One region of the Collinsella sp. AM10-26 genome, then DNA from elsewhere that is predicted to be linked to it. Evidence: riboswitches for the same ligand, from Rfam matches in the RefSeq annotation. Region 1 holds a riboswitch; the other holds the start of a gene.
What was found. A riboswitch is a leader RNA that binds a small molecule or an ion and turns the genes downstream of it on or off. The one in region 1 is predicted to bind thiamine pyrophosphate.

Region 2: another riboswitch for thiamine pyrophosphate. It lies ahead of thiC (phosphomethylpyrimidine synthase ThiC); the one in region 1 lies ahead of thiM (hydroxyethylthiazole kinase).

Annotation. Positions count from the first base shown of each region.
Region 1 covers NZ_QRMC01000003.1:10,455-15,323, forward strand. The annotation lists gene DW123_RS03040 (thiamine phosphate synthase) at 1-486, opposite strand, end outside; gene DW123_RS03045 (thiamine-binding protein) at 483-824, opposite strand; gene thiM (hydroxyethylthiazole kinase) at 828-1,667, opposite strand; TPP riboswitch at 1,719-1,829, opposite strand; gene DW123_RS03055 (HAD-IIB family hydrolase) at 1,891-2,799, shown strand; gene DW123_RS03060 (LysR family transcriptional regulator) at 2,810-3,706, shown strand; gene DW123_RS03065 (5-methyltetrahydropteroyltriglutamate--homocysteine S-methyltransferase) at 3,863-4,869, shown strand, end outside.
Region 2 covers NZ_QRMC01000004.1:39,163-44,031, reverse strand. The annotation lists gene DW123_RS04385 (aminopeptidase) at 1-1,030, shown strand, start outside; gene DW123_RS04380 (YaaA family protein) at 1,134-1,943, shown strand; gene DW123_RS04375 (hypothetical protein) at 1,983-2,504, opposite strand; TPP riboswitch at 2,567-2,683, shown strand; gene thiC (phosphomethylpyrimidine synthase ThiC) at 2,675-4,009, shown strand; gene thiD (bifunctional hydroxymethylpyrimidine kinase/phosphomethylpyrimidine kinase) at 4,190-4,869, shown strand, end outside.

The sequences.
Region 1 (4,869 bases):
GCCGTCGGCAGCACGTCCGCAGTCGCGCTTGGTCTCGGTCTCGTGGAGCGGGCCTACGCCCAGGTAATCGACCAGGCTCATGTCGGCGGTCTTGACGTACTCGAGCATCTCCTCGCAGCGGGCCGAAAGGCCCACGATGGCATCTGGGCCCAAAAGTTTGCGGCAGACCTCGACGGGGATGTCGCTCTGGCCAACATGCACGCCGTCGACAGCGATGCCCTGCTCGCGTGCGGCGAGTACGCAGTCAAGACGGTCATCGATCAGCAGAGCGACCTGTCCGGTTTTGCCGGCCTGAGCGATGGCCTGTGCGGCATCGCCCGTCAGTGCGATGATCTCGCGGGCACTTGCCACCTTGGAGCGCACCTGGATGCAGGTAAAGCCGGCATCGAGCGCCTGGGTCACCACATCGCTCACGGGGCGTCCGAGGGTGTTTTCGGGGCCGAGTACCAGGTAGGCCGAGATATCAAGGTTGTCGCGGATGCTCATCGTGCTTCCTCCTGCTTTTTGATCTGCGCTTCCATGCGCTCGAGTTTGCCGGTCATGGTGTCGGTAAATCCGGGTCGAATATCGGCTTTGAGCACGACTTCGGTGCGGATGCCCTTGCTCGCCAACACGAAGGTCGCGTCGCGCACGACCTGCATGACCTCGTCCCAGTCGCCCTCGATCTCGGTGAACATCGAGGTGGTGCGGTTGGGAAGGCCGCTCTCGCGAATGACGTGTACGACCTCGGCGACTTCGGCAGATAGCTCGTCGCCGGTGCCGCACGGGGCGATGGCCACAGCGACGAGTGTGTTCATGCCGGCATTGGTTGCGGGCTTGGACATGGCTTATGCCTCCTCGAGCTCGAGTTGGTTATCGGCAATGTCCTGGGCGGTTGCGCGGTAGAGCTCGTCGATAAAGGCGACCTTAAAGCTTGCCGGGGCATCGGCGACGGCGGCGGCACGCGTGCCGGCAACGTTGTAGACGGCGGTGCCGCAGATGGCCGCCGTAAACGGGTCGGTGGCGCAGGCGTACACGGCCAGCACGCCGCCCTGCGAACAGCCGCAGCCGGTGATCTTGGACATGAGTGGGCTGCCGCCGTGGGACTTGGCAACGGTCGTGCCGTCGGTAATCAGGTCGACTTCGCCCGAGACCACTACGGCGCCGCCGGTGTAGCGGGCGAGCGCCACGGCGGCATCACGGGCGGCGTCTACCGTGTCGGTGGTATCGACGCCACGCACGCGGCTCAGATCGGCCGCTTCGCCCTCAAGGCCCCACAGACCGGCGAGCGCGATAATCTCGGAGGCATTGCCGCGCACGATGGCGGGCTTGTACTGCTTGAGTTCGTTTACCAGTTGGGTGCGCAGGCTGCCGATGCCCAGGCCCACCGGATCGAGCACCCAGGGCTTGCCGGCGTCATGTGCCGCCTTGGCCGCGCGGGGAATCGTCTGCTCGTAGATGGGGAAGAGCGTGCCCATGTTCAGATAGATGGCGCCGCCGCCGGCAACGAGTGCCTCGCCCTCGTCGGGCAGATAGACCATGGCGGCCGAACCGCCCACGGCGAGCTGCGCGTTGGCGACAAAGTCAATCGTTACCGTGTTGGTGATGGAGCCGGCCATGGGATTGGTGCCACGAATCTCCTCCACGGCCTTGACCACGTTTTGCTTAAGCTGTTCCGAATCGATCACTGCACATGCCTCCTTGGCATAGAAAAGGGGCGCTGTGCATAGACAGCGCCCCTAAAAAGGCGGCATGCTCCCTACGCCAGCATTAACTGACAGGTTCAAAGGATTGGGCCCCATGCCCTCTCAGCCTTGTGGTTTGCACCGCCGGCACTCCCGCATCGAATCTGTTGTTCCCTATACTAGCGCATCGGTACAATGGTTAGGATGAAAACGACTGGGGGACCTTATGATCAAACTCGTGCTGACCGATATGGACGATACGCTGATTCCGGCCGGGCATGACGGCGCCAGCGACTATGCCATCGAGGGCATTCATGCCATGCAGGCGGCGGGTCTGCACTTTGGTCCGGTTTCGGGTCGCCAACCGTCTGCGATGGGCTGGATGTTTAAAAATCATTCCGAGTGTTTTTCGACCGGTGCATTCTGCAACGGTCAGGTCATGTTTGTCGATGGCGAAGTGGTCGCCTCGCGTGCGACCGATAACGATGCGCTTATGCGCTTGGCCGCCTATCTGGAAGAAGAAACCGACGATACCTATCTGAAGGTATACAGCTTGGGTGATGGCTTTTGGGATAACGATGCCTATTGCGTGACACGTGATGCCGAGCGTGTGCGCCGCGCTATGGAATCGGGCGGCAATGCGTGGCTCAAGGGCGAAGAGGCCCCGTGCCGCCCTGTCGTCGATGATGCGCCGGTGTTCAAGGCGAATATCTGGAGCGCCCGTTCGCGTGAGGAACTCGCGGAGCTACGCGAGCACGTTGCCGCCGAGGTGCCGGAGCTCTCGCTTGTGTTTCCCAACAACCGTGTGCGCCTGTTCGACATCCTTCCGGCTGGTTGGGACAAGGGCTGCGCTGCGCTGGAGCTGGCGCGCGCTTTGGGCCTAACGCCCGACGAGGTGGCCGTATTTGGCGATTCCGATAACGACCTGCCCATGATCGATGCCGTTCCCAACTCCGTTGCGGTCGCCAATGCCAACGAGGCCGTCACGGCTGCCGCACGCTGGCATATCGGCGCTGCGGCAGATGATGCGGTTGCCGCAGCGCTGCATCAGATTGCCGCCTGCGCCGCGACGGGTGAGATGCCGTCATTTATGCGTCAGATGAACGCGGCAGACTTCGGCATCGCGAACGTCTAGGGAGAAAGCCATGAAGCTTCAGCAGCTCAGGTACGTTGTAAAGGTTGCCGAATGTGGCAGCATCACCGAGGCCTCGCGTCGCCTCTATGTGTCGCAGCCTTCGATTACCGCGTCGATTCGCGATCTCGAAAACGAGATGGGCGTGCATATCTTTGAGCGCACCAACAAGGGTGTCATTGTGTCCGATGAGGGCGAGACCTTCTTGGGCTATGCGCGCCAAGTGCTCGATCAGGCTGATCTGCTCGAGGACAAGTACAAAGGGGCATCTGAGCAGGTGCCGCATTTTAGCGTGAGCTGCCAGCATTACTCCTTTGCCGTCAACGCGTTTGTCGATGTGATCCGTGAGTTCGATGCCGCGCGCTACGACTTTACCCTGCGCGAGGAGCAGACCCACGAGATTATCGAGGATGTCGCGCACATGAAAAGCGAGTTGGGCATCCTGTACTTATCCGAGCACAACCGCGAGGTTATTGAGCGTATGCTCGCTGCCAATGAGCTTGTGTTTGAGGAACTCTTTTGTGCCGCGCCGCACGTTTTTGTATGCGCCGACCATCCGCTGGCGACCCGCTCCAGCGTGACGCTCGAGGACTTGGAAGATTATCCGTTCCTGTCCTACGAGCAGGGCAGCTACAACTCGTTTTACTATTCCGAGGAGCTGACCTCGACGTTTGAGCGCCGCAAGAATATCCGCGTGCGCGACCGTGCGACGTTGTTCAATTTGGCCATGGGCCTCAACGGCTACACGGTGTGTTCGGGCGTGATTAGCCACGAGCTCAACGGCCCCGGCATTATCTCGATTCCGCTCGACGTGGACGAGTACATGGAGATTGGCATCATCACGCGCAAGAACACGACGCTCACGCGCTACGGTCGGGCCTATATCGACGCGATTCGTCAGCATATCTAGGCTGCTGTGCTCCCCACGGTTCAAGTCCCTTTATGGTAGTCCAGAGTGACATAGGAAGCATCTATATCAAACTGTTATAAACGTATATTTTACGATGGCCATATGAACGCTCATACTCTGTCCCGGTAAAGCAACCAATGCAAAAGGGAGATATCTATGAGCACTTCGATTCAACCGAACGCACCGTTTCGCGCCGATATCGTCGGCAGCTTTCTTCGTCCGCAGGCCGTAAAGGACGCTCGTGCTGCCTATACGGCAGGCACGCTTGATGCCGAGGGGCTTAAGGCCGTCGAGGACGATGCCATCCGCGATTTGGTGGCAAGGCAAAAGGCCGCCGGCCTGCAGGTCATCACCGATGGCGAGTTTCGCCGCAGCTACTGGCACCTCGATTTTATGTGGGGGCTGAACGGCGTCGAGCGTCGCACCTCGCGTACAGGCTATATGTTCCACGATGAGGAGACTACCGCCGACACCGCCGTGGTAACCGGTCCCATTAGCGGCGAGAATCATCCGTTCGTCGAGCACTTCAAATTTGTCAAGGCGCTCGAGGGGGAGGGTCAGGTCGCGCGACAGACCATTCCGGCGCCGATCCAGACGTTCTCCGAAGTCACGCTCGACCGCTGCGATGGCCAGCAGGAGAGCCTGCGCGCCGTCTACAAGACCGACGAAGATCTCGCCGATGCCATCGCCGCAGCATACCGCACCGTTATTGCCGACCTGTATGCCGCAGGCTGCCGCAACATTCAATTTGATGACTGCACCTGGGGCATCTATTGCGATGCCGACTTTGTGTCCAAGACCGGTATGAGCCCGGTTGACCTGCAAAAGGTGAGCGAGCTGGGCGTGGCGCTCAACAACGCCGCAATCGAGGGCAAGCCCGATGACCTTGTCATTAACACGCACGTGTGCCGCGGCAACTACCACTCTACCTATGCTTTTGAGGGCGGCTATGGCCCCATCGCGCCGTACCTGTTCGCACACGAGAACGTCGATGCGTTCTATCTTGAGTTCGATACGCCGCGTGCCGGTGGCTTTGAGCCGCTCAAGTACGTTGCCCCCGGCAAGAAGGTCGTGTTGGGCCTGGTGACCACCAAGGCGGCAGAGCTCGAGAACGAAGACGCCATCGTCGAGCGCATCCGCGAGGCGACAAAGTACGTGCCGCT
Region 2 (4,869 bases), on a different contig from region 1:
GCACTACTACGGCGGCGTCAAGAGCTACCACTGGGTGGCCTCCCCGCTCGCGCTTGTGGGCGTCATCTGCAAAAAGGACGGCACCACCGTCGACATCAACATCGGCGACAAGGCAGACGACCCGGTCTTTACCATCTCCGACCTGCTGATCCACCTCTCGAGCGAGCAGATGTCCAAGCCGGCCAAGGACGCCGTCGACGCCGAGATCCTCGACGTGATCGTGGGCGGCCGCCCCGTCAAGTTTGACGAGGACGACAAGGACGCCCCCAAGGAGCCCGTCAAGCAGATGTTCCTGGATATCCTCAAGGAACAGTACGACGTCGAGGAGGAGGACTTCCTCTCCGCCGAGATCGAGGTCGTGCCCGCCGGCCCCGCCCGCGACATGGGCCTCGACCGCTCCATGATTTTGGGCTATGGCCACGACGACCGCGTCTGCGCCTACCCCTCCATGCTCGCCCAGATCAACGTGGCAGACGTCGAGCGCACGAGCATCACGCTCATCGTCGACAAGGAGGAGATCGGCTCCGTGGGCGCCACCGGCATGACGAGCCGCTTCTTCGAGAACACCGTCGCCGAGATCATGACGCTCGCCGGCGAGAGCAGCCCGCTGGCCCTGCGCCGCGCACTCGCCCGCAGCCGCATGCTCTCCTCTGACGTGTCCGCCGGCTTTGACCCGGGCTATGCCGGTAAGTTCGAGACTAAGAATGCAGCTTTTATGGGTCGCGGCCTGTGCTTTAACAAGTACACGGGCAGCCGCGGCAAGGGAGGCTCCAACGATGCCGACGCCGAGTATGTGGCCCTCGTCCGCGACATCATGGACGAGGCGGGCGTGGACTTCCAGACCTGCGAGCTCGGCCGCGTCAACGCGGGCGGCGGCGGCACCATCGCCTACATCATGGCCGAGTATGGCATGAACGTCATCGACTCCGGCGTTGCCGTCCTGTCCATGCACGCCCTGTGGGAGGTCGCCAACAAGGCCGATATCTACGAGGCCTATCGCGGCTACAAGGCCTTCATCGAGCGCGCCTAACCAGCCCTTCATCAGTTGCGGTGAAATACGGACTAAACTGGCCCATAAACGGCCCAAACAGACTGTATTCCACCGCAACTTCCTTTTTGGCAGAGGAGAGTCCATGCTGCAGATCATCATTTCGCCCGCCAAGCAGATGCGCGCGGCCCAAGATGCTTTTGAAGTCCTGGGCATTCCACCTTTTGCGCACGAGACGGCTCGCCTCCACTGCGCACTGCTAGATATCGAGCGAAATGAAGGCAGCGGCGGCCTGCAAGCGCTATGGAACGTGAGTGACAAACTGCTGGGGCCTTGCCTCAACACCCTGCATGAGTTCGGGCCCATCCTGAAAAACGGCGATCTCGACAATCCCGAACTCGCCCGTCACCTCTCCCCTGCCGTCATGTCCTATCACGGCATTCAATACCAGAGTATGGCGCCCGAGGTGATGGATTCCGCGCAGCTCGCATGGCTACAAGACCATCTATGGATCCTCTCCGGCCTCTACGGGTGCGTTCGTCCCTTTCATGCCGTCGAACCGTATCGGCTGGAGATGGGCGCGAAGCTCGCCGTTGACGATGCCCGAGACCTCTACGCGTTTTGGAGCGACAAGCTCGCGCGGGCTATCGCCCCGGCGGACTCAAACACCACGATCGTCAACCTCGCTAGCGTAGAGTATGCCAAAGCCGTTCTGCCCCACCTCGCGGGCGACGCCACGGCCGTCACATGCCTCTTTGGCGAGGGTATCCGCAACGGGAAGCCCATCCAACGGTCGACCGCCAGCAAAAAGGCGCGCGGCTCCATGGTGCGGTGGATGGCAGAAAACAAGCTCGAGGATATAAGCGGGCTCACCGCGTTCGACGTTGGTTATCGTCACTTTCCCGAGCTTTCAAATAAAAACACTTTGGTCTTCCTGAACGAACAGGCCTTGTAGGACCACCGCTACTTTGAATGTGCTACCTAGGCACGGCGTCTATTCCGCCAAGCCGTCGGCTTTGGCAATTTCATTTGTCAAGCCGTCCTGATAGGTAATCTTGACGTACTCCACCTCGGACACTTTGACGCCCGACGGGGGCTCCAGGCGCCATTCCGTCAGCGCGATATCCATCGTCGTGGGAACGTCTCCTTGATTTTTGAGCTTCACCGTCAGCGTTTTGAGCGCCGCATCAAACGTCACGCGTTCGATTTCTTCACCTGGAATGGACCCACCACTCAGCTGCAGCTGCACAAACTCATCGCGCGGGTACCAATAATCGCCCGGAACGGCGAGCGTATTGGCATTACCGCCAGTACTCCTCACCGTCATAATCGGTAGGCTATCATCAACCTCGAACTCCCAGCCAGCGCCGCCGCGACCGCCAAACGTCCAAATACAAAAGGCAATCACCAACACGGCAAGCACCGCAAAACCAATCGCGACAAGGCCATGGTGCGCACGGCCCTCCTCGGCCGATACATCCCATTGCGTCTCTCGATATAGATGCTTGTCTTCCATGTTCGCCCCCCCGCAAGCACGCTCGTTGGCCCAATCGTACCCATTCAGGCTATACTTGAGCCCATGACATAACGGGGGGCTTGCAGGACAAGACGGCAGGCTGAGATTGGGCGCGCCCGCCCTGACCCGCAAACCTGATATGGGTAATGCCAACGAAGGGAGCCGTGCCAATGAGCACACAGACCGAGCCCAAACTCGTCACGCAAATCGACTTCGCCCGCGCCGGGCAAATCACGCCGCAGATGAAAGAAGTCGCCGAGCGCGAGCATCGCGACCCCGAGTACATCCGCGAGCGCGTGGCCGACGGCCGCATCGCCATCCCCGCCAACATCGTGCATATCAAAAAAGGCATGCGCGCCTTTGGCGTCGGTGAGGGCCTGTCCACCAAGGTCAACGTCAACCTGGGCATCTCGGGCGATAAGGCCGATGCCGCCGAGGAGTGGAAGAAGGTCAAGATCGCCGAGGACTTTGGCGCCGACGCCATCATGGACCTCTCCAACTCGGGCAAGACGCGCCAGTTCCGCCAGCAGCTCATCGACGAGACACCGCTCATGGTGGGCACCGTCCCCATGTACGATGCCATCGGCTACATGGAAAAGCCGCTGGTCAAGCTGACCAAGGACGATCTGCTCGAGGTCGTGCGCGCGCATGCCGAGGACGGCGTGGACTTTATGACCATCCACTGCGGCATCAACAAGTCGGTCATCAAGACCTTTAAGGAGACTGGCCGCCTCATGAACATCGTCAGCCGCGGCGGCTCGCTGCTGTTTGGTTGGATGGAGGTCACCGGTAACGAGAACCCCTTCTACGAGTTCTACGACGAGGTGCTCGAGATCTGCCACGAGTACGACGTGACGATTTCGCTCGGCGACTCCTGCCGCCCGGGCTGTCTCTACGACTCCAACGACGCAACCGAGACCGCCGAGATGATCGAGCTGGGCAAGCTGTGCAAGCGCGCCTGGGCCGCCGGCGTCCAGGTCATGGTCGAGGGTCCGGGTCACATGGCGCTCGACGAGATCGCCGCCAACATGAAGCTGCAGAAGCGCCTGTGCCACAACGCCCCGTTCTATGTGCTGGGGCCGCTGGTGACCGATATCGGCGTGGGCTACGACCACATCACCGCCGCCATTGGTGGCGCCATCTCCGCGAGCTCGGGTGCCGACTTTTTGTGCTACGTGACGCCGGCCGAGCACCTGTGCCTGCCCAACGCTCAGGATGTGCTCGATGGCCTCATGGCCACCAAGATTGCCGCACACGCCGCCGACATCGCCAAGAAGGTACCGCACGCCCGTGACATGGACGACAGGATGGGTCAGGCACGCCGCAAGCTCGACTGGGACGCCATGTGGAAGTGCGCCCTCGACCCGGTCACCGGCAAGAAGCGCTACGAGGAATCCCCCGCCGCCACCGAGGGCACCTGCACCATGTGCGGCAAGATGTGCGCCGTTCGCACTGTCAACAAGGTGTTCGAGGGCACGACAATCGACCTCGGCATGGAGGACTAACTCGTCGCCACGATTGCTTTTGGAAGCACCGCGACGTCGACCGTTGTTGACGTGTGAACATTTTCTTGCATTTGCGTAAAGATTGCACCGCCCGCCCGGGTTCGACATAGAGTCGGCCCGGGCATCTTTATAATGCTAGCTTAAAGACCCATTTGATTCCGACCGAACAAGGGAGCGAACATGGATCGCAGCAAGGTACCTGCCGTCCTGTCCATCGCAGGATCCGATTCCAGCGGTGGCGCCGGCATTCAGGCCGACATCAAGACCATTACGGCGCACCGTCTGTATGCCGAGACGGCCATAACCGCCATCACGGCACAAAACACCCTGGGCATCACCGCCGTGCAGAATATCTCGCCAGATATCGTCGCCGCGCAGATCGACGCCGTCTTTGACGACATCCGCCCGAGCGCCGTCAAGATCGGCATGGTTTCTTCTGTCGAGATTATCGAAGTCATCGCCGACCGCTTGAGCGCCTGGAACGCAACGAACGTGGTCGTGGACCCCGTCATGGTAGCCACCTCGGGCGCTCGACTCATTGCCGAGGACGCGGCCGAGGCGCTCACGCGTCGCCTGTTCCCGTTGGCGACCGTCATCACACCCAATATCCCCGAGGCCATGGCACTGCTCGACTACGAGGTCGATTCCGAGCGCACGCAGCAAAATGCCGCCATGCTCCTCACCCGCCGCTTTGGATGCGCGTCTTTGGTTAAAGGCGGACATCTTGTCAACGAGGCCAACGACGTGCTGGCGGAGCCCGCGCCGCTCGATGACGAGGGCAACCACCTGGGCGATCCGCTCACCACATGGTTCCGTCACAAGCGCATCGAGACCGGCAACACGCATGGCACCGGCTGCAC